DNA from 4 places in the Rhodococcus sovatensis genome. Region 2 is predicted to be linked to each of the others. Evidence: predicted binding sites of a transcription regulator. Region 2 holds the regulator's gene; each other region holds the start of a gene.
The links. The regulator LexA, encoded in region 2, represses DNA repair genes until DNA is damaged. The targets are predictions, from matches to a motif close to CGAACANNTGTTCG.

Region 1: the regulator LexA is predicted to act here: its motif matches at 1,512-1,525, upstream of WDS16_RS01315 (HNH endonuclease signature motif containing protein).
Region 3: the regulator LexA is predicted to act here: its motif matches at 2,064-2,077, upstream of WDS16_RS20725 (HNH endonuclease signature motif containing protein).
Region 4: the regulator LexA is predicted to act here: its motif matches at 5,041-5,054, upstream of WDS16_RS07305 (SAV_6107 family HEPN domain-containing protein).

The regions. Positions count from the first base shown of each region.
Region 1 is NZ_CP147846.1:297,366-305,391, reverse strand. Features, by position in the region: gene WDS16_RS01325 (TetR-like C-terminal domain-containing protein) at 1-78, shown strand, start outside; gene WDS16_RS01320 (ISL3 family transposase) at 131-1,351, opposite strand; gene WDS16_RS01315 (HNH endonuclease signature motif containing protein) at 1,544-2,854, shown strand; gene WDS16_RS01310 (DEAD/DEAH box helicase) at 3,108-4,436, shown strand; gene WDS16_RS01305 (GNAT family N-acetyltransferase) at 4,438-4,890, opposite strand; gene WDS16_RS01300 (ABC transporter ATP-binding protein) at 4,928-6,970, shown strand; gene WDS16_RS01295 (energy-coupling factor transporter transmembrane protein EcfT) at 6,967-7,698, shown strand; gene WDS16_RS01290 (VWA domain-containing protein) at 7,705-8,026, opposite strand, start outside.
Region 2 is NZ_CP147846.1:2,355,203-2,363,228, forward strand. Features, by position in the region: gene hrpA (ATP-dependent RNA helicase HrpA) at 57-3,956, shown strand; gene nrdR (transcriptional regulator NrdR) at 3,968-4,432, opposite strand; gene WDS16_RS10980 (hypothetical protein) at 4,589-4,951, opposite strand; gene lexA (transcriptional repressor LexA) at 5,225-5,989, shown strand; gene WDS16_RS10990 (acyl-CoA dehydrogenase family protein) at 6,051-7,193, opposite strand; gene WDS16_RS10995 (uracil-xanthine permease family protein) at 7,303-8,026, opposite strand, start outside.
Region 3 is NZ_CP147846.1:4,436,468-4,444,493, forward strand. Features, by position in the region: gene WDS16_RS20725 (HNH endonuclease signature motif containing protein) at 1-2,048, opposite strand, end outside; gene bla (class A beta-lactamase) at 2,329-3,276, shown strand; gene WDS16_RS20735 (sensor domain-containing diguanylate cyclase) at 3,412-4,473, shown strand; gene WDS16_RS20740 (TetR/AcrR family transcriptional regulator) at 4,508-5,176, opposite strand; gene WDS16_RS20745 (GGDEF domain-containing protein) at 5,382-6,665, shown strand; gene WDS16_RS20750 (response regulator transcription factor) at 6,866-7,516, shown strand; gene WDS16_RS20755 (hypothetical protein) at 7,517-7,768, opposite strand.
Region 4 is NZ_CP147846.1:1,555,389-1,563,414, reverse strand. Features, by position in the region: gene WDS16_RS07330 (penicillin-binding protein 2) at 1-804, opposite strand, end outside; gene WDS16_RS07325 (hypothetical protein) at 801-1,580, opposite strand; gene rsmH (16S rRNA (cytosine(1402)-N(4))-methyltransferase RsmH) at 1,577-2,539, opposite strand; gene mraZ (division/cell wall cluster transcriptional repressor MraZ) at 2,837-3,268, opposite strand; gene WDS16_RS07310 (DUF3040 domain-containing protein) at 3,775-4,209, opposite strand; gene WDS16_RS07305 (SAV_6107 family HEPN domain-containing protein) at 4,464-4,910, opposite strand; gene WDS16_RS07300 (N-acetyltransferase) at 5,101-5,694, shown strand; gene WDS16_RS07295 (NAD(P)/FAD-dependent oxidoreductase) at 5,737-7,341, shown strand; gene WDS16_RS07290 (carotenoid biosynthesis protein) at 7,338-8,026, shown strand, end outside.

The DNA.
Region 1 (8,026 bases), 2.1 Mb from region 2:
AAGTCCAGCACTGCCTACGGAGTCGATGACCTGGAGCGTGTACTCGGTCTCGCCTTGCAGAACCTTTCCCCAGGCTGAGGCATTGCGCCCCACCCCCGGGGTTGCTACTATCGAACATATGTGCCCCTCCTTACGTTTGTGTGGGGAGTTTGACCTCGATTCCACCGAGGTTCAGGTAGATCATCGCCTTGAGTGATTCAGCGGAATGATGACCGTAACCACGGGCGTTGATCAGCCTGATCTTCGAGTTGATTCCCTCGATGAGAGCATTCGAAATGCCTAGCTCGATTGCCGCACAGATCGCCTCCGCTTTCTTCTCGATCATGCGGGCCAGTTGTACGAACGCGATGATCCCGCAGGACCGCGCTTCCTCGATCCAACGCCGTAAGTAACGCGCGGCATTGGGGGGAGCGACCTTGCGGTAGAGATCGCGGAACTGTTCCTTCAAACGCCACGCAGTCCCGACTTCGGTGTCGGCAGTGATGACCGTTCGCAGCAGCGACTTGTGAGTCTTGGTCAGCCGATTCTTACCCAGCCGCAACGCTGTTCGAGCCTTGCGCCATTGGGGCGCCTGCATCGTCAACGTACGACGAACCGACGCCGCATCGGAGAACACTCGGTCCAGAGCACGGTTGACCCACTGCATGACATGAAAGGGATCCATGCATTGGCGGGCGCGCGGGACGTGATGTTCGGCGGCGGCCCGGAAAGCCGGAGACCCGTCCATCGACACCACCTGCACCGCGCCTCGTTCCCGGGCGGACTGTTGCTCGAAAAATTCCGAAAACGACTCACGCCCTCGGCCCTCGGCGATGTACACGACCTTGCCGGTGTCGTGATCGCCGACGATGGTGAGGTACTTGTGCGGATGCCGATAGCAGATTTCGTCGACACCGATCCGATACAGCCTGTCGAGCCGACGCGAATCGATCAACGCATCGACCGCCCGCGTGACGATGGAGGTGACCGTACGCCACGCACAGCGCATCAACGTCGAGACCGAGGTGCGATCGGTACGCGTCACCAGCCACAGCACTGTGTCTTCGAAGTCCCGCGTGTGTCGTGCTCTCGGCCTTGCCCACGGCACGTCCTCGGTTCGAACGCCGCAGGTCGGGCACTCTATTCGGTGGATCGAGTAGACCAGCCACACCTTGTGGCGACCGAAATCGAGATGCCGCCACCGTCTGGGCGCCTGGTCGTACGATGCGGCAGTGGTGTACCCGCACGGACACTTCGACCGCCGCGCACGACGCCGCAACACGACCTCGACGGAGCTATCTGTGATCGACACATCCGATACCGATGCACCGGGAATCTGAAGCAGACGGTTAAATGCAGTACTGACGCGCACGTGTAGCGGCCCTCCGGGTTGAGGTTGGTGTAGGAACCCCGAAATCTAGAGGCCCAGCACGTGCGCGTCCCTCATCTCACCGGCAACTCGCCGAACACTGCGTCCAACAACACAACCCACCCTGAACAGCAGAAATGGCGCCCACACAAACCTCAGGAGCGCCACATATGTTCGAGAGATTCAGGGGGTCTCGTGGAAGCATCCGAAGTTCTGAAGTTGGTTGCGCAGCTGCAGCAGTCGACGGGCATCGTCGACGCCACTGCCGGGATCGACCTGATCTCTGCGCTCGAAACCTTGAAGTCGACCTGTTCGGCCGTTCAAGCCAGCGCAACCGATGGCGTGGCTACTGCGATCGCCGAGCAGAGGCGCGCAATCGGTAAACCGAAGGCGCAGTGGCGCGCTGGGGTTGCCTCACAGATCGGCCTCGCCAGGCGCGAATCGCCGAACAAAGGGGGCCGATTCCTCGGCCTTGCTCGTGCACTGATTCACGAAATGCCACACACGTATGCACGGCTGCTGGCGGGTGAGCTCAACGAATGGCGAGTGACGCTGCTCGTGCGTGAAACAGCATGCCTGACAGTCGAAGACCGACAGGTCATCGACAAGCGGCTGTGCTCGGACCCGGCAACTCTGAAGAACCTCGGCGACAAAACCATCGAGTCGAAGGCCAAAGTCTTGGCCGCCCAACTCGATCCGGCATCGGTAGTGAAGAAGAAGCAGAAGGCGTTCTCTCAGCGCCGCACCAGCACCCGCCCACAACCCGACTACATGTGCGAATTCAAGACATTGACGTCGATGGACCGCGCCGTCAGCATGTGGGCGACATTGCGTAAGGCCGCCGACTCGATCGTGGGCGTCGGCAGCGAAACACGTACCCGCGACCAGGTCATGGCCGACCTTGCGTACGAACGCATCACAGGCGCCACCACCGCGAAAGCCGGGGCCGCAGTAGCCGTCAACCTCGTACTGTCCGACGAAACCCTCCTGGCCGGCAGCAAAGAACCTGCCCACCTGGACGGCTACGGCGAGATTCCCGCATCGATCGCGCGGCAACTCGTCCGCGACGCGCTAGCCGAGGACGTACGAGTTACCCTCCGAAAGCTCTACGCGGAACCATCCTCGGGAGCACTCACTGCGATGGAATCGAAATCGCGGACCTTCCCGACTGCGTTGGCCCGACTCATCGACCTCAGGGACCGTAGATGCCGGACTCCGTGGTGCGATGCTCCAATTCGCCACCGCGACCACATCCGATCGTTCGCCCGCGGGGGCAAGACCACCGCGAACAACGGTGCCGGGCTGTGCGCAGCGTGCAACCATGCGAAGGAAGCCGATGGCTGGGAGTCGGGACCTCGGCCGAAATCGAAAGGCGTGGTCCACGTCTACGACTTCGAAACTCCGACCGGTCACGCTTACAGCTCGGAGGCACCGCGAATGCCGGTTGCACGCCGCTACTCGTCGTTCTTCGAACACGAACTCACTTTGAACATGACGGCAGCGTGAATGCCTGATGCATCACTCGGGGAAGGATCAGGACGGGTCAGCGGTTACACTCGGAGACGACGCGCGTAGCTGCACGTCAGACGTCGTGGAATGCTTCTACTTCCGCCCGGCTCCGGCCGCGTAGTCCATGTGCACCCTGCACAGGCTTTTCTTACGGCGATCGAAACTGCCCACCGGCAGTCTCGCCACCCTTGCATTCTCGGGCCATAGCCCATGGGTGCAACACCCTGCCCGAAAGGCGCAACCCATCACTATGACTACCTTTGCTTCACTCGGCGTACCGCACGCTCTCGCCGACGTTCTCTCTTCACAGGGCAAGACCGAACCGTTCCCCATCCAGGCCGACACCCTGCCCGACACCCTCGTAGGACGCGACGTCCTCGGGCGCGGCAAGACCGGCAGCGGCAAGACCCTCGCCTTCGCAATCCCCATGGTCGCCCGGCTCGCCGGACAGCTCCCCGGCAACCGCAAGCCCGGTCGCCCGCGCGGACTGATCCTCGCCCCGACCCGCGAGCTCGCAACTCAGATCGCCGTCGCCATCGAACCGCTGGCAGCGGCATACAAGCTCAAGGTCACCACCATCTTCGGTGGCGTCTCGCAGAATCGTCAGGTCTCGGCACTCAACGGCGGAGTCGACATCGTCGTCGCATGCCCCGGTCGTCTCGAAGACCTCATGAAGCAGCGCCACGTGAGCCTCGATGCAGTGCAGATCACCGTGCTCGACGAAGCCGACCACATGGCCGACCTCGGCTTCCTCCCGGTCGTGACGCGTATCCTCGCCGCCACACCGCAGAAGGGACAGCGTCTGCTGTTCTCCGCGACACTGGACAACGGCGTCGACAAGCTGGTCAAGCGCTTCCTCACCGACCAGGTCACCCACTCGGTCGACGAAGCCACCTCACACGTCGAAGCGATGACGCACAGCGTCTTCGAGGTCGACGGCGTCGAAGCGAAGAAGAAGCTCGTCCAGCAGCTCGCGTCGGGAACCGGTCGCCGGATCCTGTTCATGCGCACCAAGCACCAGGCTCGCAAGCTCGCCAAGCAGCTCACCGACGCCGGCATTCCGTCCGTCGACCTGCACGGCAACCTGTCTCAGGCAGCGCGTGACCGCAACCTGCTCGCCTTCTCTTCGGGTGACGCTCGTGTTCTCGTCGCCACCGACGTTGCCGCACGCGGAGTCCACGTCGACGATGTCCAGCTCGTCGTCCACGTCGATCCGCCCGCCGAGCACAAGGCGTACCTGCACCGCTCCGGCCGCACCGCTCGTGCGGGAAGCGCCGGAGACGTCGTCACGGTCGTCCTGCCCGAACAGCGCAAAGACACTGCAATTCTGCTGCGCAAGGCCGACATCAAGGTGACGCCCATTCGGGTCACTGCAGATTCGCCTCAGGTAGCCGAGCTGGTCGGTGAGCAGGCCCGTTACGTACAGCCTGCACCCAAGGCGGCGCCTCAGCCGCAGCGTCAGGGAACACCCCGTCCGCGCAACGGCGCTCCTCGCGGAGGCGGTCAGCGTCAGCACGCCGCCGTCGGTGGACGTCGTCGCCGGCCCGCAGGTCCAGCGGCAAGCCAGCGGACTCGCTGACCTACAGCGTTCGAGCAAAACACAGCGACGTCGGTTCATCTACGTAGGCGCCGAAGGGATCGATCTTCGAATACCCTTCGCGCTCGTAGAACCGAACGGCGTCCGGCTGACCTGGTCCGGTCTCGAGCTTCAGTACGCGAATTCCCAACCCTCGCGCACTGTCCTCGAGTCGGCGCAGGATTGCGACAGAAGCACCGCGTCCTCGTTGTGCGGGGACGACATACATGCGCTTGATCTCAGCTTCGTCGTTGCCGAGCAACCGGAGACCGCCGCACCCGATCCCGACGGCGTTGTGGTCACGCGCGACGACGAAGACGGCGATGTCGGCGACCGACGGCGCCGCGCCGGGTTCGTGATCGCTGGTGCCGTACCGGGCATCGAGCTCGGCTCGTTGTGCCGCCCGCAGCTGGGCGCCTACCGGGGTTTCCCATTGTTCTTCGTCGACGGTGATCACCGCGAGAGTCTAAGTCGCCAGCTGGCACACTGGACAGGTGACCGACAGCCCCGCAGACGCGACCACGCGAACAGCATTGACGCCGGCGGAGTTGGCGACCGCGGCGGTCATGAGCAGCTTCACAGTGGGGCTGTCGGTCGTCGCGATGGTCGTACCGATGGCCACCGCCCTACAGATCGTCGCGGCAGTACCGATGGCTGTGGTCGCGCAACGACACCGCACCCGTGCGCTGGTCGCAGCTGCTGCCGCCGGAGTTCTCGTTGCCTTCGCCGTAGCGGGCACCACCACGGCGTTCACCGTCGGAATGTCGGCGCTGCTCGGCGGTCTGGTAGGCAGGAGCAAGCGTAAGAAGCAAGGTCTCCTGTCTGTTCTCGCTACGTCCGCGGTGGTCGGACCCGCCATCGGACTCGTCAGCGTCGGTATCCTCTTCCTTCTGACCCCGCTGCGCGAGCTGTTTCTCCGGACGATCGAGAACACTGTCGAGGGTGTCGCAAGACTGATGTCGAGGGCCGAAATTCTGGTGTCCCCCGCAGACGTGTTGCGTGGCAGCGTCGGCGCGATCCTCGACAACTGGTGGTGGTGGATCCTCGGCACGACAAGTCTGTCCATCATCGTCGGGGCACTGTTCACGTGGCTGATTCTCGGCGCGGTCCTCGACCGACTGGCCACGATTCCGGTCGTCGAACATCTACCTACGTCAGGCGCCGGCACCGTAGCGCCCTTGCCGCTACAACTGACGGGCGTCGGATTTCGATACGGTGAATCCCGCACCGCCGCACTGACGGACATAAATCTCACCGTCGACTTCGGTGAGTTCATCGCAGTCGTCGGACACAACGGTTCCGGGAAATCGACGCTCGCTCGGATTCTCGCCGGCCGCGCTCCGACGTCGGGACATGTTGCCCGCCCCGGAGTGGCCGGGCTCGGTTTGATCGGCGGCACCGCAGTGGTCTCGCAGCGACCCGAAAGCCAAGTGCTCGGCAGCCGAGTATCCGACGACGTGGTGTGGGGACTCCCGCCGGGCCACGAACTCGACGTCGACGCGTTGCTCGCCGAGGTCGGTCTGACCGGGATGGGCGATCGCGACACCTCGTCGCTGTCCGGTGGCCAGCTACAACGACTCGCGGTGGCTTCCGCTCTGGCTCGCCAGCCTGCGCTTTTGATCGCCGACGAGGCAACAGCGATGATCGACGCCGAAGGCCGGACGACGCTGGTGGCCCTGCTCGCCGCTCTGCCGAAGCGCCATCGGATGTCGGTCGTCCTCGTCACCCACCAGGAGCTCGAGACGACTGCCGCCGATCGAGTGATTCATCTGCACAGCGGAGTCCAGGTCGACCATGTGCCCGAATGGATGCGTGCCCCGCTCACCGGATCGGCACGGCCCCTTCACAGCGGATCTCATCAGCGCACGGGACCGGCACTGATGCATCTGCGCGGCATCGCACACACCTACAACCGCAGAACTCCGTGGTCGCAGCGCGCCCTCGACGGAGTGGACCTGACGATCGCCACGGGTGACGGCATCCTGATCCTCGGCGGCAATGGATCCGGAAAGTCCACTCTGGCTTGGGTTCTCGCAGGCCTGACGAAGCCCTCGGAGGGATCCGCCGAATTCAACGGTAGCGACATCAGTCGCAACGTCGGAGCCGTCGGTCTCGCATTTCAGCACTCACGGCTGCAGCTGCAGCGGCGAACGGTTGCCGAGGACATCGAATCCGCCGGCGGTCCCGAAGTCGGCTCCGCAGCGGTGTCACGCGCCATGGATGCAGTCGGATTGGATCGGCTTCTTGCGGGCCGCGAAATCGACTCGCTGAGCGGCGGTCAGATGCGACGCGTGGTCATCGCAGGTCTCGTGGTCAACAAGCCGAGAATCCTCGTACTCGACGAACCCCTCGCCGGGCTCGACCCACCGGGACGGACCGAGATCACCGAGGTACTCGGAACGCTGCGCCGTCAAGGGATTGCAGTGGTAGTGATCTCGCACGACATCGACGGCATGGATCGAATCTGCGACCGGACCATCACCCTCGACACCGGCCGTATCGTGTCCGAACTTGCTACGCCGGGGGTGCCGTCATGACCACGGTCGTCCTCCGACAAGTTCCGCGTCCGTCGCCGATCCATCGTCTGTGGGCCGGAACGAAATTGATCGCGGTCTTGTTGATCAGTGTCACCATCGTCGTTGCTCCGTCATGGATTTCGATCGGCATAATCGTCGGACTTCTCGTCGTGACTGCCGCGATCGGACATATTCCTCCTACGGCGCTTCCCCGTCCGCCACTGTGGATCTGGGGATTGTTCCTGGCCGGCGCACTACTCAATCTGCCTCTCGGAGGCGATGCCGTTCTCCTCTTTCTCCGTACCACCGTGTTCGCGTTCGTATTGCTCGGTGCGTCGCTGATGATCGGGTGGACGACATCGATGAGCGATATCGCCCCGGCGATAACGGTGCTCGGGAAGCCGTTGACGAAGCTGCGGTTGCCGGTCGACGAGTGGGCCGCAACCGTCGCACTGTGCCTGCGATCCTTGCCTCTGCTGATCGAGGAGATGCGGACCATGATCGCCGCACGACGGCTTCGACCGAAGTCCGTACTGAACAGTGCCGCAGACAATTCCATCGTGGATCTCATCACCGCCACGATGTCGATCGCGATCCGGCGTGCCACCGAGATGGGTGAGGCCATCACCGCCCGCGGTGGATCAGGTCAGATTTCGGCACACCCGAGCAGACCGCATCTGTCCGACGCCCTTGCCCTCGTCGTCGTCGTGCTGTGTTGCGCCGCAGCTATCACGCTGACGTTCGTCTGATCGACGTCATTCCCCGCCGATTCGCTGCGTTCTGCTGTTCAGAGCCTGCACGAACACGTCGGGGATATCTCGTGGATCCTCTGCCACATAGCTGGTTCCGCCCGTCGCAGCCGAAATGCGCTGGAGAGCAACCGGATCTGCGTCGGTGGTGATACCCACCGTCACGATCACGACCGGCCGAACCGGATCCTGCTCTCGCTGCAGGGTATCGACGAGCTGATCGAGACTCGGGCTGCCCTCGTCCTCGTTGGTGCCATCGGTCAGCAGAATGACACTGTTGACGAACTTCGGGTCGTACCCCTCCTTGACCCGGCGAAATGCTGCCAGC
Region 2 (8,026 bases):
TCGCACGTGATCCCGGCAGTGCTTGCGTCGTTGCCGCTGGATAAACTGTTCGAAGAATGTCTACTTCAACGGCCTCGGAACTTCGCCGCTCACTGCTTGCTCGCTTGTCCGGAGTATCGATCCGTGACGAGCACAGATTGCGTCGACGGCTGGACCGCGCACGTACCCCCGATCAGCTCGCGGCAGTCGACAACGATCTCACGAGCGCAGAGAGCACCGCTGCTCATCGCCGTGGCTGCGTACCGAAAATCGAGTACCCGGAAACACTCCCGGTCAGCCTGCGGAAATCCGATATCGCAGACGCAATCGAGAACAACCAGGTCGTGATCGTCGCAGGTGAAACCGGTTCGGGAAAGACAACGCAGATTCCCAAGATCTGTCTCGAACTCGGACGCGGAATCCGCGGCACCATCGGCCACACTCAGCCTCGCAGGCTTGCTGCCCGAACGGTGGCTGAACGCATTGCGGAGGAAGTCGGCGAGAGCCTCGGCGAATCCATCGGATACAAGGTTCGCTTCACCGACCAGTCCTCGGAGTCGACGCTCGTCAAGCTGATGACCGACGGCATCTTGCTCGCCGAGATCCAGCGCGACCGCATGCTCAGGCAATACGACACACTGATCATCGACGAGGCGCACGAACGCAGCCTGAACATCGACTTCATCCTGGGCTACCTCGCACAGCTTCTCCCCCGACGCCCCGACCTCAAGGTCGTCATCACCTCGGCAACGATCGACCCCGAGCGCTTCGCCACACACTTCGCTCGCGATGGCGTCCCCGCTCCGATCATCGAGGTGTCGGGACGAACGTTCCCGGTCGAGATGCGCTATCGCCCACTGTCGGTGGATGTAGGCGAGACAAGGATCGATCTCGACCCGGTCGACGCCACCTGCGACGCCGTCGCCGAGCTGATCAGCGAGGGCGACGGCGACATACTCGTGTTTCTGTCCGGTGAGCGAGAAATTCGCGATACAGCAGATGCGCTGCGCGACAAGCAGCTTCGCGGCACCGAGATCGTTCCGCTGTACGCACGACTGTCAGCCGCCGAGCAGCATCGCGTGTTCACCCCGCACACCGGTCGCCGGGTCGTTCTGTCCACCAACGTCGCCGAGACGTCACTGACGGTCCCCGGAATTCGGTACGTCGTGGACCCGGGGACTGCACGGATCTCCAGGTACTCGTTGCGGACGAAAGTGCAACGCCTGCCCATCGAGCCGATCTCCCAGGCCTCGGCCCGCCAGCGTGCCGGTCGATGCGGTCGCGTCGCGGACGGCATCTGCATTCGCTTGTATTCGGAGGAGGATTTCGAGTCACGTCCTCAATTCACCGAACCCGAGATACTGCGCACCAATCTCGCCTCGGTCATCCTGCAGATGACGGCGTTGGGGCTCGGCAAGATCCAGCAGTTCCCATTCGTGGAACCGCCGGACCCACGAAGCATTCGCGACGGAATCGGCTTGCTCGAAGAGCTAGGTGCAGTGAAGCCTGCGACGAAGGACGGCGAATCGGAGCTGACCCCGATCGGGCGGGAGCTCGCGTCGCTTCCCGTCGATCCGCGGATGGCACGGATGCTCGTCGAAGCCAACAACACCGGGGCTCTCGCCGACGCCCTCGTCGTCGTATCGGCCCTGTCCATCCAGGATGTTCGAGAACGTCCCGTCGAGCACCAGCAGGCTGCGGACGAGAAGCACGCCCGGTTCGCCGTCGAGAACTCGGACTTCCTGGCCTACGTAGAGCTGTGGAAGTACCTGCGCGAGCAGCGCAACGACCTCTCGTCCAACCAATTCCGCCGAATGTGTCGCAACGAATATCTGCACTACCTCCGCATTCGCGAATGGCAGGACCTGCACGGTCAGCTCCGCCAGATCACACGCGGATTGGGCTGGACGATTCCGGACTCGCCGACTACGCCGGTCGCGCTGCACCAGGCTCTGCTGTCCGGCTTGCTCTCTCACATCGGGCTGCGAGAGGGAGACAAACGTGAATTTCTCGGAGCCCGTGGGACTCATTTCGCGGTGTTCCCTGGATCCGGACTGTTCAAGAAGCCGCCGCGCTGGGTGATGGCAGCAGAACTGGTCGAGACCGGCCGGCTCTGGGGACGGATGGCAGCCAGAATCGAACCGGAATGGGCGGAACGCCTTGCACCGCATCTGGTCAAGCGCACCTACTCGGAACCTCACTGGTCCGTCAAACGCCAATCGGCCATGGCATACGAACGGGTCACCCTCTACGGCATTCCGCTCGTCACCGGACGGCCCGCGAACTATCACACCATCGACGCCGAAGCCTCGCGTGAACTGTTCATCAGACATGCTCTCGTGCAGGGCGAGTGGAAGACTCAACACCCATTCTTCCACCGCAATCGCGAGTTGCTCGACGACGTCGGCGAGCTCGAGAACCGGGCGCGACGACGCGATATCGTGGTCGACGACGACGCCCTGTTCGACTTCTACGATGCTCGCATCGGCGCGGAGGCAGTGTCGGCGCGCCACTTCGACACTTGGTGGAAGAAGACCAGACGCACCAAGCCCGATCTGCTCGACTTCACGGCGGCCACCGTCGTCAACCCCGATGCCGCGTCGGTACTCGGGGGCGACTACCCCGACGCGTGGCGTCAGGGCGACATCCAGTTCCCGCTCGCCTATCAGTTCGAACCGGGTGCGGCCGCCGACGGTGTGACCGCTCGGATTCCGATCGCGCTCCTCGCCCAAGTTCAACCGGTCGGCTTCGATTGGCTCGTGCCAGGCATGCGATCGGAGCTCGTGTCGACGCTGATCAAGTTGCTACCCAAGGCTCAACGCCGCAACGTCGTCCCTGCACCGGACTTCGCCGCCGCAGCTCTGGCAGCGATGACACCACGCTCCGAACCGGTGACGACCGCGCTGGCCCGCGAACTGTCGCGCCTCGGCTCGTGCCGAATAGACCCGAGCGACTTCGACCTCGACGGACTACCCGCGCACCTGAAGATGACGTTCGTTGCAGTGGACACGGACGGACAAATACTCGGATCAGCCAAGGATCTCGTCGAGCTGCGGAAAGCGCTCGCGCCCAGAGTCACACGCGAGGTGGCCAGCGCAGTCGGCGGCGCCGAACGTGCGCCGGCGTTGGCATGGACCTCGTCGAGCCTCGGCACGCTCGACGAGACAGTCACCAAATCTGTCGGCGGACAGACGGTCACAGGTTATCCGGCACTGGTGAAGGAGAACGGGGGCATCGCAGTACGCGTTCTGAGCACACCTGCCAGTCAACGTGCCGCGATGCGCGACGGCACCCGTGCGCTCCTGCTCCAATCGGCGCCGCGCGGAACGAAAGCTCTGATCGCGGGCATTCCGACCCGTGAGCGTCTGGCGCTGGGACAGAACCCGTACGGCAGCCTCGACGATCTACTCGAGGACTGCCGTGCGAGCGCCGCCGACGAGTCGATGGACGCACATGGCGGACCGGTTCGATCTCCGGAGAAGTTCGCAGCACTGTCCAGAGCCGTCAATGCCGAGATCACCGACCGCACGTCGAGAATCCTTGCCCTCGTTCGACCGATCCTTGTCGAAGCACTCGGGCTACGCGCGATACTGGACACGACGCAGGGTGACGCTGCCGACGATGTGCGCGAGCAACTCGCCGGGCTGGTCTTCGACGGGTTCGTATTCGAATTCGGCTCGGCACACCTTGCGGAAATTCCGCGCTACCTGAACGCCGCATCTGTCCGACTGAACGCCCTACCGAGCAGCGCCGGGCGGGACGATGCAGGCATGGATGTTCTGGACCGGGTGTACGAAGCCTACGACCGGTTGCTGAAATCGCTGCCGGAGTCGCGACTTCACACCAAGCCCGTTCTCGACATCTTCTGGATGATCGAGGAACTGCGAGTCGGGCTGTTCGCCCAGAGCATTCGCACGGCCTACCCGGTCTCGGAGAAACGAGTACTCAAGGCTATCGATGCTGCTGGCCGGAACTGAGCTCGGCGAAACTAGTCGACCGAGGACGACTCGCGGTGCGCACGAAGGTCTTGGATTTCCTTCTCGAAGTCTTCGGCCGAACTGAAGGATCGGTACACCGACGCGAACCTGAGGTATGCGACCTCGTCGAGATCCCGCAACGGACCGAGGATTGCCAAACCCACCTCGTGGCTGGGGATCTCAGCGGAACCTGAGGCGCGAACTGCGTCTTCGACCTGCTGGGACAAAAGGTTCAACGCATCGTTGTCCACGTCGCGGCCCTGGCACGCCCGCCGGACACCTTTGACGACCTTGTCCCGTGAGAAAGGTTCGGTAACGCCGCTACGCTTGACGACTGCAAGCACCGCCGTTTCGACGGTGGTGAATCGGCGGCCGCATTCCGGACACGATCGCCGTCGACGGATTGCCTGCCCCTCGTCGGCTTCACGCGAATCCACCACGCGAGAGTCCGGATGCCTGCAGAACGGGCAATGCATGTGTGCGCCTCCGTCGTAGCCGTCGCACGCTCCCCGATCACTCCCGAGAGGTGCAGGCTTCGAGGATACTCGGAGCGTCACGTAGGCAACTCGATCGCCCAGCAAGCGAGGCGCCTGGCGCGACGGAGCGACCGTCTGAGTTGCCATGAACGTCGACTACGGCAAAGCAGGAACGGTAAGCAGCTGACCCTGTTCGACTGTGTTTACAGCAGGAGTGGATGCCGAGTCGATCGAGGCCGCGCGAAGATTCGCCACTGCGACGAATCCCAGAATCACCAGCGCAGTAACCAGGACGCCTACCACCATTGCTGTCCACGAGATCTTCTCGTCACGGTGTGCCCGGTCCACGCAGGCACCGGACGACCCGTGTGAACCGCCCTGTGGGGCAGCGCCGAGAACGTAGCGCCGACGCTCGTGCGTCGCGCGGCGTCTGTTGCGCACAGGCGCAGCAACCTGGGTGCGGTGATCGGTCAAGAGGCGGTGGTCGGTCAAGAGGCGGTGGTCGGTCAAGATAGTCATCGGAACCTCCGTGGTGTCGAACGCGATCGAACCCGTTATTCGATCAGGCGTTCGATGAACGCTTGTTCGAAGTTCTATCACGCGACTCCGACAAAGTCAGCAGAAAACGCGACACGGATCGAACAGATGTTTGATCACGAGGCATTTTCGGGCTAGATTCGTGTCAGAAACCACACGTCACATCCACCCCACGCGTTCAGGCGGTCGAAATTTTCATCCGCTACACATTGTCGAGACCGCGACGAACGCGCGTACGACCAGGAGGACCCACGAATGAAGGACGAGACCTCGTCAGGGTCGGCGAAGTCGACGACCAAGTCGGCAGGAAAACCGGCCGCTGTCCCGACCGCGAAAGCATTCGAGGGCGAAGGCACCGATATCAACGCCGGCCTGACCGAACGTCAGCGCAAGGTCCTCGAAGTCATTCGGGCGTCGGTCACCGAGCGTGGATATCCACCCAGTATTCGTGAGATCGGCGACGCGGTGGGTCTGACCTCGACCTCGTCGGTCGCACACCAGCTCCGCACGCTGGAACGCAAAGGATTTCTTCGTCGGGATCCGAATCGTCCGCGAGCTGTGGACGTCCGAGGACTCGACGAGGTACAGGCCGACCACGCGGCAGCTGTGGCCGACGGCTCGGCCCCGGACGGAGATCAGCTTCCGACGCCGACCTTCGTACCGGTGTTGGGAAGAATCGCAGCCGGCGGACCGATCCTCGCCGAGGAAGCGGTGGAGGATGTGTTTCCACTCCCCCGCGAGCTCGTCGGGCAGGGTTCGCTGTTTCTGCTCAAAGTCGTCGGCGAGTCGATGATCGACGCAGCGATCTGCGACGGCGATTGGGTGGTCGTCCGGCAGCAGAGCGTAGCCGACAACGGCGACATCGTGGCCGCGATGATCGACGGCGAAGCCACGGTGAAGACCTTCAAGCGCAGCAAGGGCGATGTGTGGCTGATGCCGCACAACCCACTGTTCGAGCCGATTCCGGGCAACGACGCTGCCATTCTCGGCAAAGTCGTAACGGTGATGCGCAAGCTCTGACCCGATACGAGAACGGCCCGCAACCAGAGGAGTTGCGGGCCGTTCTCGTATTGATCGAAGGTTACAGATCGAGTCCTCGACCGATGATCTCCTTCATGATTTCGGTTGTACCGCCGTAGATCGTCTGCACACGAGAATCCATGTACGCCTTGGCGATCGGGTATTCTTTCATGTAGCCGTACCCACCGTGCAACTGCAGGCACCTATCGATGAGCCGGACCTGGTTCTCTGTCGTCCACCATTTCGCCATGGCGGCTTCCTGGACTGTGAGCGTTCCGGCGTTGAGCAGTTCGATGAACTTGTCGACCATGATTCTGGTGGCCGTGGTCTCCGTCGCGAGTTCTGCGAGGACGAACCGTGTGTTCTGGAACTTGCCGATCGACTTTCCGAAAGCCTTACGGTCTCGGCAGTACTGGATCGTCATGTCCAGTGCAGACTCCATCGCTGCCGCGGCGACCACCGCAATCGACAGCCGCTCCTGAGGCAGATTCTGCATCAGGTAGATGAACCCCATGCCCTCGTCGCCGAGTAGGTTCGCAGCAGGAACTCGAACGTCGGTGAAGCTGAGTTCGGCGGTATCTTGCGCTTTCATGCCGATCTTGTCGAGATTGCGACCTCGCTCGAAGCCAGGCATGTCGCGCTCGACGACGAGGAGGCTGAAGCCCTGCGCGCCCTTCTCGGGGTCGGTACATGCGACGACGATGATGAGATCGGCATTGATACCGTTGGTGATGAAAGTCTTGGAGCCGTTGAGGACCCACTCGTCGCCGTCGCGCACCGCACGAGTCTTGATGCCCTGAAGGTCGCTACCGGTGCCAGGTTCCGTCATGGCGATCGCCGTGATCAATTCGCCCGAGCAGAACCCGGGTAGCCATCGCTGCTTCTGCTCGTCGTTCGACAGATCGATCAGGTACGGCGCGACGACGTCGTTGTGAAGTGTGAACCCGATCCCGCTGTACCCGCCGCGGGTAGTTTCCTCGGTGAGGATGGCGTTGTAGCGAAAGTCCTTGACCCCGCCGCCGCCGAACTCCTCTGGCACTGCGGTTCCGAGGAATCCCTGCTTACCTGCTTCGACCCAGACGTCGCGGTCGACGATGTTCTGCTCCTCCCACCGCGCGTGATTCGGAGCGACATGCTGGTCGAGGAATTTGCGGTACGACTCGCGGAAGAGATCGTGCTCCGGTTCGAACAGTGTGCGGTCCACTAGATTCACTCCTTCGATGCTGTCCAGTACGAAAACTGGCATTAGGAGAACCCTACGACCACCCCGCGGACCTGGTCGATGACCGAGCCGTGCGTGATCGGTGACCGAACTAGCGAGCAGTTCGACGGTTCAGGGCGCGCATCACTGGATACCCCACGAGAATTCCGACCGAACCCCAGGCGATTCCGCCGAGTTCGACCGAACCGATCGTCAGCGTCAGGTCGCCGATCCCTGCCACCAACGCGGCAGCGACGACGGTGAGGTTCACCGGATCGGTGAAGTCCACCTTGCTGTCGGTCCAGATACGTACACCCAGCAAGCCGATCAGTCCGTAGAGAACCAGGGTTGCTCCGCCGATGACCCCGTCGGGCACGGTGAATACCAGGGCACCGAACTTCGGCGAGAAGGCCAGCACGATGGCAGTTGCAGCAGCGACCCAGTACGCGGCGGTCGAGTAGACCCTCGTGGCCGCCATGACACCGATGTTCTCGGCGTAGGTGGTCGTACCCGATCCGCCTGCGGCACCGGCGAGTGTCGTCGCCAGACCGTCGGCGATGAGTGCGTCGCCGGCGAGGTCGTCGAGTGACTTGCCGGTCATCGCCGAGACGGCCTTGACGTGACCGACGTTCTCGGCAACGAGGACTATCACCACCGGCAATGCGATGAGTACGACAGACAGTTCGAACGTCGGGCCGCGGAACTCCGGAATCCCGACCCAGGAGGCCGCGCGCATCGCGTCGAGCTTGGCCGGGTCGATCTGTCCGATCACGGCGGCGAAGATCCAACCGAGGATGACGCCGACGAGGATTCCGAGGCGCCCGACCAAACCGGGA
Region 3 (8,026 bases), 2.1 Mb from region 2:
GCTCGGTGTTCGAGGAACCGTTCTCTGAGGAAGATCGCTTCGTCGCGGGCTCTGGGGTCCTCGAGTCGGGCGATGTCGCCGAGTGAGGGCACGAAGGCTGCTCTGTCGGTGTCGATCAGATCGCCCCACTCGCTGTTCTCGCCGATGTTGGTTTCCCACCATGTGGGTTCGTAGAGGTCATCGGCGGGTCGCTCGCGAACAGATCCCGCTGCCGCCGTCTCGGGAGCACATGGGTCAGCGACGTGTTGGTAGTAGTGATCGGTCGCGGGGTCCGGTGATGGTGACGAGGGCCGGTTGTGGACGAAATCGTCGGGAACCATCACCGAGCCGTACGTCGAGGGTGTGATCCTGCGTAGACCCGAACACGAGGTCCAGAAGATCCCGTCTCCGTTCAATCGTGCTGCGGCCCACAGCTTCAGTGTTTTCGCTTGGTGATGGTAGTGGCACAGTGGTTGCAGATTCGACAGGATCGTCCAGCCACCGGCGACCGGGTCGTTGTGGTCGAACGGGACGATGTGGTCGATGTCGCATCGGGCTGCGGGCACACTGCAGCCCGGGAAGGTGCACGTGCAATATGTTGCGCGCGTGAGCGCGACGAGTTCTGCCGATGGCCGGTAGGTCAGTGCCCCCGGTGGTGGTTCGGTCATACCGCCGTGACCGTCCGGGTCACTCCCCGCCGCCAGTGACGGGTCCGCTGCGGCTGCGGCGAGGAAAGCAGCAATAGCCTCCGACAGTGCCACCTCACCTCCCGCGGAGGACCGTGCACGCCCTGCACCTGCCACAGGTGAACGAGTTTGTCCGGGTGCCGGATCGGGAAGCGACGCGGCAGGACGAACCCGGCCCCGCGCGATGATCCGGAATGCACGCGGTCCACCGGCCGACCCGGAATTGGCGACACCACCACCAGACTCAGGCGCGGGAGCTGAATCAGGTGTGCCAGTGCCCGCGGTGTCAGTGTCGGTTCCCGTCTCCGGTGCCGGCACCGTTTCGGTCTCTGGTTCGGCCACAGGCACAGGCACAGGCTTGGTCTCAGTCTCAGTCACGGACTCGGGGGCGGGGGCCGGTTCGGGGCTCGCCTGTGCCCGGGCAGCGTCGAGCACTTCGGTGAGAAAGACCTGCCATCGAGCATCACCGGCGATCATGCGCGCGGTCTCCGGATCGAGGACGGTCCCATCACCGAGAGTGGCCGGGTCACCGGACAATCCGAGCAGCGACTCGATACTGATCATGATCTGCAGCAGATGCGTACGGCGAGGCTTCATCAAATCCGCAGCACCACCGACCGCACACCCCTGATGGCCACACAGGCACGCGATCACATCCTCACGGTGAATCAGCGCAATCAACGCATACCCACGCAACTGCTTCTTGCTCCGCGGATCACGCGAACACACAGTCCCGGCCAACTCCTCGAGAAGGGAGTCACATTCGGCGCCCTCGAGCGCCGTCATCTTCGCAAACAAACTCGCCATACCGTCATCGCATCGCTTGATGCTCGCGCACCGTTCCTCGGATTCGGCAGCCTTTCGTGCCGCGTTCGCCTCGGCGTCGTCATGGTCGATCCACCGACTCCACACCCGCTCACGCAGCGCCTTGGCATTGCAGCGATACGCTGCAGCCAGCACATCAGCCTCGATCGCCTGCACCGTCTCATCACTGGCCTTGACCAACGTCAACGCAATCGCCCGCACCCGCGAATAATCCAGATCACCCGCAGCGAACGCAGCATCGACCCCATGCAGACGCCACGCCAACTGCTTACCGACCACGATCATCTCCCGCGTGACCGTCCGAGACAGCGACAGCGCCACCGCTGCTTCACATTCAGCAGCCCTCTCCGCACGCGCAAGATCGGCATCCCCACCGGCATCGAACAGCTCCGCCTCCGCACACACCCGGAAATCGACAAGACCGTACAACCGACGCACAAGGACCGCCGACGCAACATTCTCAGCACGCCGGGCATCGGACAAGCCGACCAGCAAGCTCGACACACCCAACTCGGTCTCGCGTCGCCACTCGTCCATATCGCCCCCCGGCATCCCCATAACACGAAGACTACTCGAACACCTGTTCGAATACAAGCCGTGCACGGAAACAGTGCGCCAAGGAATCGATTTGGTTCAACGGGGCGCCCTCGAACGAGATCGGAATGCACGCAGCGCTCGCGGCCGGCGATGCGTACATCAAGCTCCAACACGCAGTAGCGTCGTCATTCCGATTCGCGGGTAGGGTTTCACCCGACCGGAAGGATCAATACATAGGCGATCCTCATCTTCGTTGTCCCACTGCCGATGTCGACATACCTGAAGAAAGCAGTCGCTGAATATGCGCTCCACCAGTCGTCGATTCGCCCCTGTGGCGGCCGCATTCGCGTTGTTGCTCACTGCATGTGCCGAACCGCAATCCACCCCACTGCAACCCTCCGGCCCTACTCCGGCGTCATCGACCGTTCGGACGTACCAGCCTGCGCCAATCGATGTCTCGACTGACATTCACAACCTCGAGCAACGATTCGACGCGAGAGTCGGAGTCAGCGCGCTCGATACCGAGACCGGAGAGACGATCAGCTATCGCGGCGGGGAACGATTCGGGTTCGCGTCGACACTCAAAGCGTTCGCAGCTGCCGAGTTTCTACGGCAGAGCACCACCGAGGACCGCGACGAACTCGTGCGGTGGACTCGATCCGATATCGACCGCGCGGGCTACTCACCGGTGACAACCGAACATCTCGACACCGGGCTGACTGCCGCCGAACTCGCCGAGGCAGCCGTCCGCGAGAGCGACAATACTGCGCTGAACCTCGTACTCGACCGTATCGGTGGACCTGAAGGCCTCGACGACGCCTTGGAACGGCTCGGCGACTCAACTACCCAAGTCGTCAACTACGAACCGAGATTGAACACCATCACCTCCGACTCGATCGACGACACCACCACAGCAGCAGACGCATTCACCGAGAGCATGACTGCGCTGCAACAAACCAGCTATTCGACCGCGAGCAACCGTTCGATTCTGCTCGACTGGATGAGCGGCAATGCCACCGGAGATCCCCTTGTTCGCGCGGGCGCACCCGCTGGATGGGCCGTCGCCGACAAATCAGGTGGCGCCGGGCCGATTCGCAACGACATCGCCGTCGTCACGCCGCCAGAACGCTCACCCGTCGTAATTACAATTCTGACCGAGAAGACCAACCCCACAGCGCAATTCGACAACGAACTCGTCAGCGAGACCGCAGCCGTCGTATTGCACGCTATCGAGGACGGCGCCGCCTGAGGCCGCCCGAAGGTCGACGGCGAGGGGGTTTCCACAACCGTAACGTGGTTCAGCACCTACAATCGGAACCCTTCGGACGCTGACTCAGTCTGTCCGCCGCACATGCTCGATTGTTCACCACGAAAAGACGACCCTTTGTCCCCATGGAAAGCAGCACGTCTACCGCCGTCACTGCACGTCGCGGCTTTTCGTGCGCTGCATGGCGTGACGTCGAGGATTCATCACAGTCTCGACCTGACTACGACACTCGGCGCGATCACGCAGGGCGTGGTCGATGCCGCCGGGTTCGAGGTTGCAGCAATGAACTTCGTTCGAGCAGACGGATGCACAGAGGTGGTCTCAGTCGTCGGAGACGAAGATGCGCGCAGATCGTTGATGAACACGGTGCAAACCGAGGAATTCTGGACCCGCATGACAGCGGCCTCCCGCCCGCTTGGCAGGTTGCGCTTCATCGACGGGTCGGAGAACCCCGCGGTCACGGAAATGGACAACGGGATCTGGACGAGCACGCGACAGCACTCGAACAGCCCCAACGCGTGGCATCCAATGGACTTTCTGTTCGCGCCGCTACACGGGTCTACCGGGCGATGGCTCGGAATGCTCGCAGTCGACTTGCCCGTCCATGGCCTCAGACCCGGTCCCGAACAGTGCGAGATCCTCGAGTTGTTCGCCGATCACGCAGCACTCGCCATCGAGCACGCCCAGCTGCACGACGACATCCAGAAGAGGGAGGCCGAAGCGCGCTACGCCGCCCGGCACGATCCGCTGACAGGTCTCTGGAACCACGCGCGATTGAAAGAAGAGCTGACCGAAGGACCCTCCCAGGAGTCGACTGCGGTGGTGGTCGTCGACTTGGACAATTTCAAAGGCGTCAACGATCGCTTCGGACATCTCTTCGGTGACCGAGTGCTGCAATCCGCCGCGCACCGAATACTCGACGCGGCCAGCCCGGACGACATCGTGATCCGTACGGGGGGAGATGAATTCGTCATCGTACTTCGGGGAACAGATGCCGAATCCAGAATGCGCACGCTCGCGAGCACGGTGGCTGAGAGCATGACTCGCCCCATCGACATCGACGCCCGGCTGTGCACCGTGCACGCAAGCATCGGTACCGCCTACTCGCCCGGTGGAGGACTACTTGAATCTCTTCTCGTCGAGTCCGACGCCGACATGTATCGGCGAAAGAACTCCTGAACTGCCGAACTACCCGCGGCACAACGGGAGCCAGCTACTTCCCGGCGAAAAGCAGCAGGGTGTCGCGAACACACCGCTCCACGAACTCCTCGGTGACCTCACGGCCGCTGACAAGAATTCGGAAATACATAGGTGCAACGAGACTTTCGATCACATCGTCGGAATCGATATCGGTACCGATCTCGTTCCGCTGCTGCGCTTGCTCGATGATGTGCCGGGCAATCTCGAAACGCGCAGCGTAAAAGGCCGTACGAGCCTCGTCGATCTCAGGGTCACCCGACAGCGCATAGACCGCACGTAACAGTCGCCGCACCTCTGGACGGCCGATCAGCATTGCGACCTGTTTGGCGAGCGTCATGAGATCCTCGGCCAGACTCCCGGTTCGCGGGGGAGGATTGTTGGCCACTGCCAGCTTCATCACCGCTTCGCTGACCACCCCGGTACGACTACCCCATCGGCGATAGACCGTCGTCTCCGCTACGTTCGCACGAGCCGCGATATCGGCCACCGAAATGGTGTCGATCTCGCGCTCGGTCAGCAGAGCGAGCGTGGCGGTAAGCACCTGCTCCTGTACGCGAGCACTACGGCCACCCGGTCGCTTCGACCTCGTTCGCGGCTCGCCGGACGCGGCGAGGTCCGAGCTCGGGACGTCCGCGGTCCGGGCGGTCGGGTCCGGCTGCGCGCCGGCATCGGTCGATACCATCGCGTGAAGAGTACCGCGTGCCTCGTTTAAGCATTTTCCCCGTTAACGCTATCAATTGTGGCCTTAAGTCTAGTATCGAGACACATCGAGCAAGAGCAGTACATTCACCGAACAGGCGAAAGCTCCAGCTCGGCTCAAAGGAGACGGAGCGGGCGTGATCACACTCATACCCCCGACATTCGGGACCGGGCGGCGAGGTGGAGCCGTGTCACCCACCAGCTCGACGGCACGCGCACGAGCCAACCCCGCCACGTTCCTGGGCGTCCGGACCAGAAGGCTGATCGCGGCCTCTACCGCGAACGCATCGGTCATCGGCGCCGTGGCCTTGACCGACAGCCAGATCTTCATCAACGGCAGCGCCTGGGTTGTCGCAACGATCCTCGTGCTGAACTCGGCGATGGCTGTGGCCTGGATGACCGTCGAGGTGCGCCGATGCTCACTTGCTGCGCTGCTCTTCGGTATTTGGGCCGAAGCGGCAATCGTAGCGATTCTGCTGCTCCTGGCATCGCCGTCGGAGGCGCTCGTCGCTGCTCCTCTACTGATGGCGCCAGGCTTGTACTTGCTGCTCGCGCTCGGCCAAAAAAGCCTGGCGGTGCACAGTGGGGTGGTTCTCGCTACTGTCGTAGTACTCACCCTTGCAGCGCTGAAAGACGGCAGCGAATCCGTCGCGACCATCGTCGTTCGTGCACAAATTGTGGTGACTGTTGCGCTGGGCGGACCAGCAACTCTGCAGGCGCTATGGTCGCGAATGATTCGACAATCCCAACTGGCCCGCCGGGACGCACTCACCGGCCTGTACAACCGGCGCGGGCTCTCTGACGGACTCGACGAACTCGCCAGCGGACTGGTCCCCCTCGGCGGTGCAGCCCCGACCGTTGCAGCAGTGGTGGTCGATATCGACTCCTTCAAATCGGTGAACGACAACTACGGCCATGCCGTCGGAGACACGGTACTTACCGATGTGGCGCACCAACTGACTCGCTATGTAGGACCGGACGCCATCGTGGCGCGCACCGGTGGCGAAGAATTCACCGCCATCGTCACCGGGCCGCGCACTGCCGTCGACCAGATCGTGACTTCGTTTCCGACCAGCGTGTCACCGCGAGCAGACGCACCACCGGTCACTCTCAGTGTCGGTGCGACGATTGTGCCAGCATGTGGTGCGCCCCCGAGCACCGAACAGTTGCTCGACGCGATCCGCGAGGCGGACGTCGCCATGTACGAGGCGAAACGCAACGGCGGAGGCACCGTCGCCCGCGCTTCGCACGAGGACGCTGAACGGCAGCCGAGGACACAGGGCATACGGCACATTTTTCCGGAAGGGTCGAGTTCACTCCTCGACCAGCAGGCCGATCCTGAGGAGACGAAAACAGTGCTAGTCCGGGGCACCGACCGCCCTGACAGCACTTTCACGCAGTACGGAACGCGTGGAGATGGCCGCGGTGGCCGCAGTAAGTGTCATCGCCAGCACCGCGATCCCTCCCAATAGTGTCCAGGGAATTGCAACCACAGGCGTGCCGTAGACGCGGAACGTTGCTATCCAAAGCCCGACCAGCGCAGTTGTTGCGACGAGCGCACCGAGCAGTAGTCCAATGAGCATCGCAATCGATATCTCCGCAAGCACAGCGCCGCCACTCGAGCCGATGTCGTGTTGCACCGTCCCGCAGCGAATTTGATCCCGCAACAAAGTTGCGTGTCGTACTCGCCGAAGACAACGCTCTACTGCGTGAGGGTCTACAGATGTTGTTGGAGCGCAACGGATTCATGACTGTTGAGGCCGTCGGATCAGCGCAGGAACTGCTGGCAGCCTGCCGACGACATGATCCTGACCTTGTCATCACAGATGTACGGATGCCACCGGATTTCGGCTCCGAAGGTCTTGCGGCAGCCTCACAGCTTCGACAGGAAAAGCCGAATCTGCCAATTGTCGTCCTCAGTCAGTACATCGAGCAGAGCTATGTCGCCGAGTTGCTCGACGGGACAGGCGGGACCGGGATCGGCTACCTCCTGAAGGACCGTGTCAGCGATGTCCGAGACTTCGCAGATACGCTTCGCCGAGTACAGTCCGGTGCCACCGTGATCGATCCCGCTGTCATCAGCCAGATGATCAGCCGACGTCACGACCCGTTGCAGCGCCTCACAGCACGGGAACGCGACGTACTCGTAGTCGCGGAAGGTCACTCCAACGCTGCCATCGCGCGAGCGCTGTTCATCAGCGAGGCCGCCGTCGTCAAACACATCGGAAACATCATGATGAAGCTTGACATTCCGCCGAACGGCGACCAGAACCGCAGAGTTACTGCAGTTCTGGCCTACCTACGCGCGCAGGAACAAGGCTGACTAACGTGTTTTCGCGGGTGCACCATTGACGTGAACCTCGGTCCCCGCCGGTACAACGATCGAATAGCTGCCCTCGCAGTACCCGACAATGCCCTCGCCACAGGGCGTCCCCAGGTTCAGCCTGGTGCCATCGAGTGACCACGCTGGAGTGTTCGCACTCTTGACCATCGACTCGGTCTGCACCGTGACGACGACCTGCTCACTGCCTGCTTGCTCCGCGATGGTGACCGGCATGTTTGCATTCGAATTCACAACGTCCAAACGTGACCCGCTGAACTCGAACGACACAGCTCGATGCTCCGAATCGACCGAACACCCTGCCAATAGGAATGTAGCTGCCAGCAATGTTCCTGCCGCACTTGCTCGGAAGTGGTTTTTCATAGTTCTATTCGACCCCGAGCACGATGACAAAGGCATAGGCCAGAACCTTGTACTCGGAGTAGAGCCAGCCCCACCGTCCGGCTACAGCTGGAATCGCGTACTCAATAGGGCAGCCCGGCGCTGGGTTTC
Region 4 (8,026 bases), 800 kb from region 2:
CCAACTGCCCGGGATGACAGCCCCGTCGGAACCCCGATCGTAGGTCTGGGACCCATCGGTTCCGGCCAGTGTCGAATCGAGCGAATCTTCCAACCCGAGCAGACCGTGTCCGTCCCAGCCGGTCGCGCCGACGATGTTGGCGGCGAGCGATCCACCCGGGTATTCACGGATGTCCTGGCGTTCGAGACCGACTTCGTTGAACTTCTCGCTGATGTCGGTGGCGATCGTCGAATCGACCCCACGCACGAGGTACGTAAACGTGTCGTTGCTCTTCAACTTCGCGAGAATGTCCTTCTCGTTCGCGATGTCGCCCAATTCGTCGTGAATTCCCGCGGCGATTTCGGCAAGCCTGTCGTCCGTCGCAGGCTTGGTCGGATCCTTCGCCCGCGCCTCTTCCAGTTCTTTGCGCACTCGAACTGGTTGGAATGTAAGCGCTTTCGCTTCCATCGTGAATGCGATCGGCTTGCCGTTTCGATCCGTGATGGAACCGCGAGTGGCTGGGTCGACGAGTGTCGTCGTGCGCTGGGACGCCGCCTCGGCGGACAGACGATGTCCGTCGACGCCCATGATCCACAGCAGCTGAAGGGCAACGACGGCGAGCACTCCGAACATGACGATTCGGCCGAAACCGTTTCGGAATACGAAGGACGATGCATCGAACCGGCTGCGCGGACGCGGACGAACGGGGTGACTTCCCTGCCTGCGGGACGCTGCGGGGCGACGACCCTGAGCCGCTGCATTCCCACTCGCCGAGTTTCGAGGCAACGGACTACGACGAGGCGTCCCGGTGGTCGGCCTGGTCACTGCCGACTACCCGAAGGACTTGCCGACGGGATGCTCATGGGAACCAATTGTTCACCGAGGGCTGCGCTTGGCGCGTTATTCGATGCGTTCGGCGTGGCGGAAGTGACTGGTGGGGTTACGGTCCCCGAGTTACCGCTCGCCGGGGCGCCGCCTGGTGCCGATGCGGATCGGGCCGGGCTCGACGTCTGGTTCCGCGGCTGCAACGAGTTTCGCGCTTCGGAGTTCGACGATTGTGAGGTCCCCTGCGACTCGACCGGATCCAACGGGGCGACAGGGTTGCCCTGCGCAGGGGCTGGAGTACCTACCACCTGAATCGCTCCGTCTTCACCCACGACGATCCGGGCAGCGTTCAACGCCGGGATCATGCCTTGTTCAGCAGCTTTGCGCGCCAACTCGGGTGCGGAGTCGGCCAGCTCGACATCACGCTGCAGGGAAGCGCGTTCCTGCACGAGACGCTCGTTCTGCGACTTGGCTTCCGAGAGGTCGTACGAGTCCCCCGCCGATCTCGTCGTGAGCAGCAGAGTCAAGCCAAGACCGAGCGACAACAAACCGATGATCAATGCCACGAACGGGATGCGCGCAGTGATTGCCGTGGTCGACAGTCCGGTGCGCGCAGTTGCATGACTATTGGAAACCGATTCTCCACCAAGCGATATGGCACGCTGCTGCCGACGCTCGTATGCACGGGCGGCGGCTCCTGAGCGAGAAGATCCTGGCGTGGATCCGTTGGACCGGGGCCGACGCTTCGTACGCGGCGAACTCGAGGTAATTGTCATGCCGATCTCCTCGCAATTCGCTCGGCGGCGCGCAAGCGCACAGGTGCCGAACGCGGGTTCTCTTCTATCTCTTGCTCGGACGCGCGTTCCGCGCCCTTGGTCAGGAGCCGGAACTCCGGACCCATTCCCGGGAGCTCGACTGGAAGACCCTCCGGGCTACGGGATTTGACCCGCGGGGCCAGTTCCTTCTTCACGACCCGGTCTTCGAGCGACTGATACGACATGAACACCACCCGTCCGCCTACGGTCAACGCGTCGAGACCGGCAGGTACCGCTGTTTCCAGCGAATCGAGTTCGCCGTTCACTTCGATCCGCAATGCCTGGAAGGTTCGCTTCGCCGGATGCCCACCCGTACGCCGCGTGGCTGCTGGAATGGATGCGTAGAGCAGTTCCACCAAAGCCGCACTGGTAGTGAACGGCTCCGATTCACGCCGCCGAAGAATCGCCGACGCGATACGACCCGCGAAGCGTTCCTCGCCGTAGGTGCTGAGCACTCGCGCAATCTCTCCATGGGTGTACGTGTTGAGCACATCTGCGGCCGTGAGACCGACGGTCGGGTCCATGCGCATGTCCAGCGGAGCATCGACGGAATACGCAAAACCTCGGTCCGCCTCGTCGAGCTGCATCGAGGAGACACCAAGGTCGAACAGGATGGCGTGCACCGAATCGATCGACTCGAGCCCAGCGTTTTCCAGCGCGTCAGCGATTCCGTCGTATGTCGTATGCACGAAAGTCGTTCTGTCCGAGAACTCGGACAGTCGAGCTCGCGCCCGTTCGAGGGCGTCGGGATCGCGATCGAGTCCGATGAGCCGCACAGTTGGATACGACCGAAGAAAGTGCTCCGAGTGCCCACCGAGACCGAGGGTGGCGTCGATCATCACCGGCGATTCGCCGAGATCGACTGCAGCGGTCAGCGCCGGGCCGAGCAATTGGTCCGCGCGCTCGAGGCGCACTGGAATGTGTTTGGGCTCCGAGCTTCCGGCTGCTCCGGACTTCCGGGGAGCGCTATCCGGGACGGGCGATGTCGATTCGCCTTCCACAATGATTCCTCCCGGTCGAGCTTCTGCGCGTCCGCCGGCTCGACGCGCAGTAGAAAAGATGATGGTGTCGAATGCTTCGAGGTCCCTGTCCGATAGGAACCTGGCGTTGGGGAAGAACGTCAGGGTCCTGATCTTCGAAACCTGGCGTTGGGGAAGAACGTCAGGGTTCTGATCGGGCAGAGGCCTCGCGGCACTCGACTGGTGACCGAAGGCGGGCTACAAGATTCCTTCCAAGGACTCGTCCATCGCGTCCGAGAAGCTCTGCTCACTCTCGGCCGAGTAGCGAGCCCAAGCCTCGTCGTTCCAGATTTCGATGAACTCGATCGAACCGTTCACGACGACATTGCGTTCCAGATCCGCATACCGCCGATGGTCGGGACTGAGAGTGATGCGTCCCTGCCCATCGAGCTTCTGCTCGTCTGTACCTGCACCCAATTGCCGTATGTACGAGCGGGCAACCGGATTGGAGCGTGATGCTTCGGTCAGCTTCCTGACCTTCTCGGCGAAGGCCTCTCGGGTGTAGATGGCGAGGCTGTGATCCTGCCCTTTGCTCACCATCACTCCGTCCTCCAACGCCTCGCGAAACTTCGCCGGCAACGTGAGCCGACCTTTCTCGTCGAGCTTGGGCGTGTAGGTACCGAGAAACACTCGACACCTCCCACTCTCTCCGCTGTCACCACTTTACCCCACTTTCCCCCACTTTCAATCCCGACGAGAGGGAAATCTTGGGACCTGCACCAAAATCTCCAGGTCAGCATAGTGGTTCATTGTGGAGAAACTTTTCCCTGCAGCGGCTCAGCCACTCGATGCCTGGCAACGTGCCATCGGCCCAACACGCAAAACTCCAGCTCATAGGCTCGTTCTGCATATCGACGGCCGCAACACGTAGTTCGGGTGGGTGAAAGTGGGGATGAGGGGTTCCGCGTCGCCATCGAGTGGGGACGGGTGGGAGAAGGTGCCTGAATCAGAAGGTGTCACCGCACCGCGCACCGGACGCAGACACAGAAACCACGAGAGCGGTGCCTACCCGTAGGTAGGCACCGCTCTCGTGGTTTGGTGCTTGTAGCTTGGCGCTCGCTACCGAGCACCCGATATGTACTTCATGCTTCTTGTATGTCGCCTAGCGACGGTTGCAGTCGGCCGAGCTGGGCCGACTACTCTTGTTCGAATCGCCGTCGGAAACGATCCTCCATCCGCGATGTGAAACCGCCACCTTTGCGCCCGGGCTTGGGCTTGGACTTCTGGCCCGAACTCTTGGAGTCGGCTGCGCCGCTCGACGCAGCGTCTTCCTGTGGTGCTGATCCGCCCTTCCCAGGCCCACCGAGTAGAAACAGAACCCCGGCCCCGAACATGAAGGCGAAGCCGACGAGACTGACGACCGGGAATCCGCCGGGCTTGAACGGCAGCGCCAACCCGGCAACAAGTAAAACAAGCCCCAAAACGAACAAAGCTGCCGCTTGAAAGCGACGCTTGCTCGAAGCCGTACGCATACGGCCGCTTCTCACGTGAGACGCGAATTTGGGATCCTCGGCGTAGAGAGCGCTCTCGATCTGGTCGAGCATGCGCTGCTCGTGCTCGGAGAGTGGCACGGTACCTCCCCCTGCACAGATATTGAAAGTCATTTCGGGTGCGAAACGACGGGAAGCTGACCTTGGCGGCTACCTGTTGTCAATAATACGAGCAGAATCGACTGCTTACCACCTACTCGGTCGATGTGTTCCTGAGAATGTCCAAATTTTCCCTGTACAGCGATCAAGTCCCACCCAAGAACCGGATGCTTCTGGCGAACCTCGGGAGGCCGATTCGACATCAGGGGCTACCGAACACACCACTTCGGAACGAATTACGCCGACATCGATCGTGGATAGGACGCCACTCGGTCCAACCGAGACTCGGCACCGATGAAGTCCTCGACAAGATGAAGGAATCGCCCGACCTCCCGGTAGAACTCGTCCGCTGCGCTCGCGTCGATCGAACGTGACACACCAGCTTGCAACGCAGCCCTCGTGGAGGAGAACCCAGAGAAGTACTCGGCCCAGGATTCGAGTTCAGGAGCTGCCTTGGCCAGGAGCACCCACGCGCTACGCGACCGGGCGCGCGAGGTGGAGATCGGCGCCGCCTCCAGGATCGCGGCAGCACCCCGCAAAGCAGCCATGTAGCAATCGAGAAATTGATCGGAGACGGTGTCCGCGCCGACAGAGCCGGACAGCAATACATCCGCTCGGCCCAGTAGGACTCGCGCGCGCGGCGACACCGGCGGACGCATTTCGGCAAGAACTTTCGTGGCCATACTCGAACACCTCCCGTTGGAGTCGCCGTTCGGTACTGCTAGATCCGACACGTCCGGACGTCGACGACGATCTATGGTCGGAATCCGGCGAGCCCCGCTTCCCTCGGGTTCATCGCCGGATCACCGACATCGAACATCCGTTCGACATATTCAATATAGCTGTGCACACCGACAAGTAGTCAAGGAAAGGTTGAGAACAGTCGCTACCGATGCGGAAACGACCCCGTACCTGGTCGATCTGTCCGCCCAGGAGATCCGCCGACGACTCCCCGAGGCGCTGGCGATCTATGTCGACGCGATGGGATACCCACAGGGCACCGAATACCACCGTGCGCCGATGTGGTCCGAACACGTGCTGCGACCCGGGTGGCGGGGCGTCGGCGCCATCCTCCCCACCGAGGAGTCACCGCTCGTGGCCGTCGCATACGGGTACCGAGGAGCGCGCCATCAGTGGTGGCATCAACAAGTCCGAGACGGCTTGCTGAGGTCGGGAGCAAGTGCTGAGCACGCCGACTTCATCCTCGCCGACTACTTCGAGCTGACCGAGCTACATGTGTCTCCGAGCGCTCAGGGACACGGACTCGGCGACGCATTGACCCGCCGTCTGCTCTCCGACCGGCCCGAACGCAGCGTGCTGCTGTCCACACCCGAGGTCGAGGGCGAGAACAATCGCGCCTGGCGCCTGTACCGCAGACTTGGTTTCGAGGACGTTCTACGAAATTTCACATTCGCCGGAGATCGGCGGCCGTTCGCCGTCCTCGCTCGCGCATTGCCGTTCGAATGAGCCTCCACCTCGTTGTTCGGCAGTGACCTATAGCCTGGAGCGGTGATCGACGTTGTGGTTGTTGGCTCCGGCCACAACGCCCTGACCTCAGCCTGCTACCTCGCCGCTGCAGGATTGTCCGTCGAGGTCCTCGAGAAGGATTCGATCATGGGCGGCGGAGTCTCCTCGGTCGAGCGTTTTCCCGGCCATCGCGTCGACAGGGGTTCCTCGGCGCACATCATGGTTCGACATACCGGGGTCATCGAAGAATTAGGACTCTCCGACCACGGGTTGCGGTACATCGAATGCGACCCGTGGGCATTCGCGCCGGGTGCACCGGGAACGGATGAGCCCGCCATCGTCTTTCACCGAGACCTCGACGCCACGTGCGAATCCGTGGCGCGCGCGTGCGGCGGTGCCGATGCTCGCGCTTACCGCCGATTCGTCGACAAATGGGGACCACGTAGCGCGCGGACGATGCGAGCATTCTCGGCGCCACCGACAGGCGGGAATCTACTTCGCTCGTTCTGGGGACTCGACGCCCCGTCCGGCGGCAGTGCCTTGTCCCGCGAATTCCTGACAACCGGCGACGCCCTGCTCGACGAGGCGTTCTCGTCCGAACGACTCAAGGCCGCGCTGGCGTGGTTCGGTGCGCAATCAGGTCCACCGATGTCCGAGCCGGGTACAGCTCCGATGGTCGGGTTCGCCGCCCTGATGCACACTGTCCCGCCAGCACGCGCGGTCGGTGGCAGCGGCGCACTGGTCGAGGCGCTCGTATCGAAGCTGCAGTCGGACGGCGGCCAGGTCACGGTCGACGACGGCGTCGAATCGTTGACGCCCTCCTCTGGCCACTGGACTACGCGAACCCGATCGGGACGCATGGTTCGTAGCAAGATGATCGTCGCGGGATGTCACATTCTGACCACGTTGGACCTCCTGGCGGCCGGTGGTCACGATCGAAGACAGATCGAATCATGGCGTCGTGGAATCCGCGTCGGCCCGGGACTCGGGATGGCTGTACGGCTCGCAACCTCAGCACTCCCCCGGTACCCGGGTGCCGAGTCTGCGACCTCCGGCCTGCAACTTCTCGTCCGTGACCGTGCCCAGTTGCGGCTCGCCCACGGCAGCGCTCTCGCCGGCGAGTTGCCCCCACAACCGGCGGTTCTCGGAATGTCCTTCACCGCAATCGAACCCAGCGTTGCCCCGGAAGGCGAGCATCAGATTTCGCTATGGTCGCAATGGCACCCGCATACATTGTCGGGAGGAAGGCGATGGCGCACCTCCGAGAGCGGGGTGCATCCACGCGACCTCGCCGAAACCGAGGCCGACCGAGTCGTCGACCAGCTGGAGTCGCACGCTCCCGGCTTTCGCGACTCGATACTGCACCGCCACGTCCAGTCCCCCGCCGATATCGAACGCGAACTGGGGATGATCGGAGGCAACATCATGCACGTCGAGATGTCGTTGGATCAGATGATGATGTGGCGCCCGATCCCGCAGCTGGCGCAGCACCGGGTCCCTGGTGCTCGCGGCCTGTATCTCACCGGCGCATCGACTCACCCAGGTGGCGGCGTCTCGGCCGCGAGTGGACGCAGCGCAGCAAGAATCGCTATTGCGGACAGCCGCGCAGGCCGTGTCCGTCGATGGCTCGGCGAACGCGTCCGATGAACAAGGTTGTCGTAGCCCTCGCCGGATGTGCGATCGGCGCGCAGATCGTCTACCCGCTTGTGTCGGGGTCGGCCCGCGATTCGGTCACTGTCGCCGTCGTCGGCTTCCTGGCCGCGGCAGCGATCACGCATGCCGCGGTTGCGCGCGGCCCGAAGTGGGCGGCTGCCATGTTTCTCGTCACTGCTGGCATCGGTCTGGCAGCGGAAATGATCGGAACGGCAACAGGCTTCCCGTTTGGGAGCTATTACTACGCCACCGACCGCCTCGGGCCTGGAATCGTCGGAGTACCCGCCGTGGTTCCGCTGGCATGGACTGCCGGTTTCTACCCGGTCTGGTGTGCAGTGACCTACGTGTTGAAGAGAACAGGCGCATCGCCGACGAAGACTGCGATCCACCGGGTGATCTTCACTGCGATCGGCATGGTCGGTTGGGACCTGTACCTCGACACCCAGATGGTGACCGACGGGCAGTGGACGTGGACGTCGCCGATCGCCGGACTTCCCGGCCTGCCGTCGATTCCGATCAGTAACTACCTCGGATGGTTCCTGGTTGCTCTTCTGATGGCCGCAATCCTGGAGTCCGTCAGCGAGCGCGACACTGCAGCTCCGCTCCGTCCGACGCGCCGGACGCAGCCCAAAGAGTCCGACACCGTGCCCATCGTTCTCTTCGTGTGGACCTGGCTCGG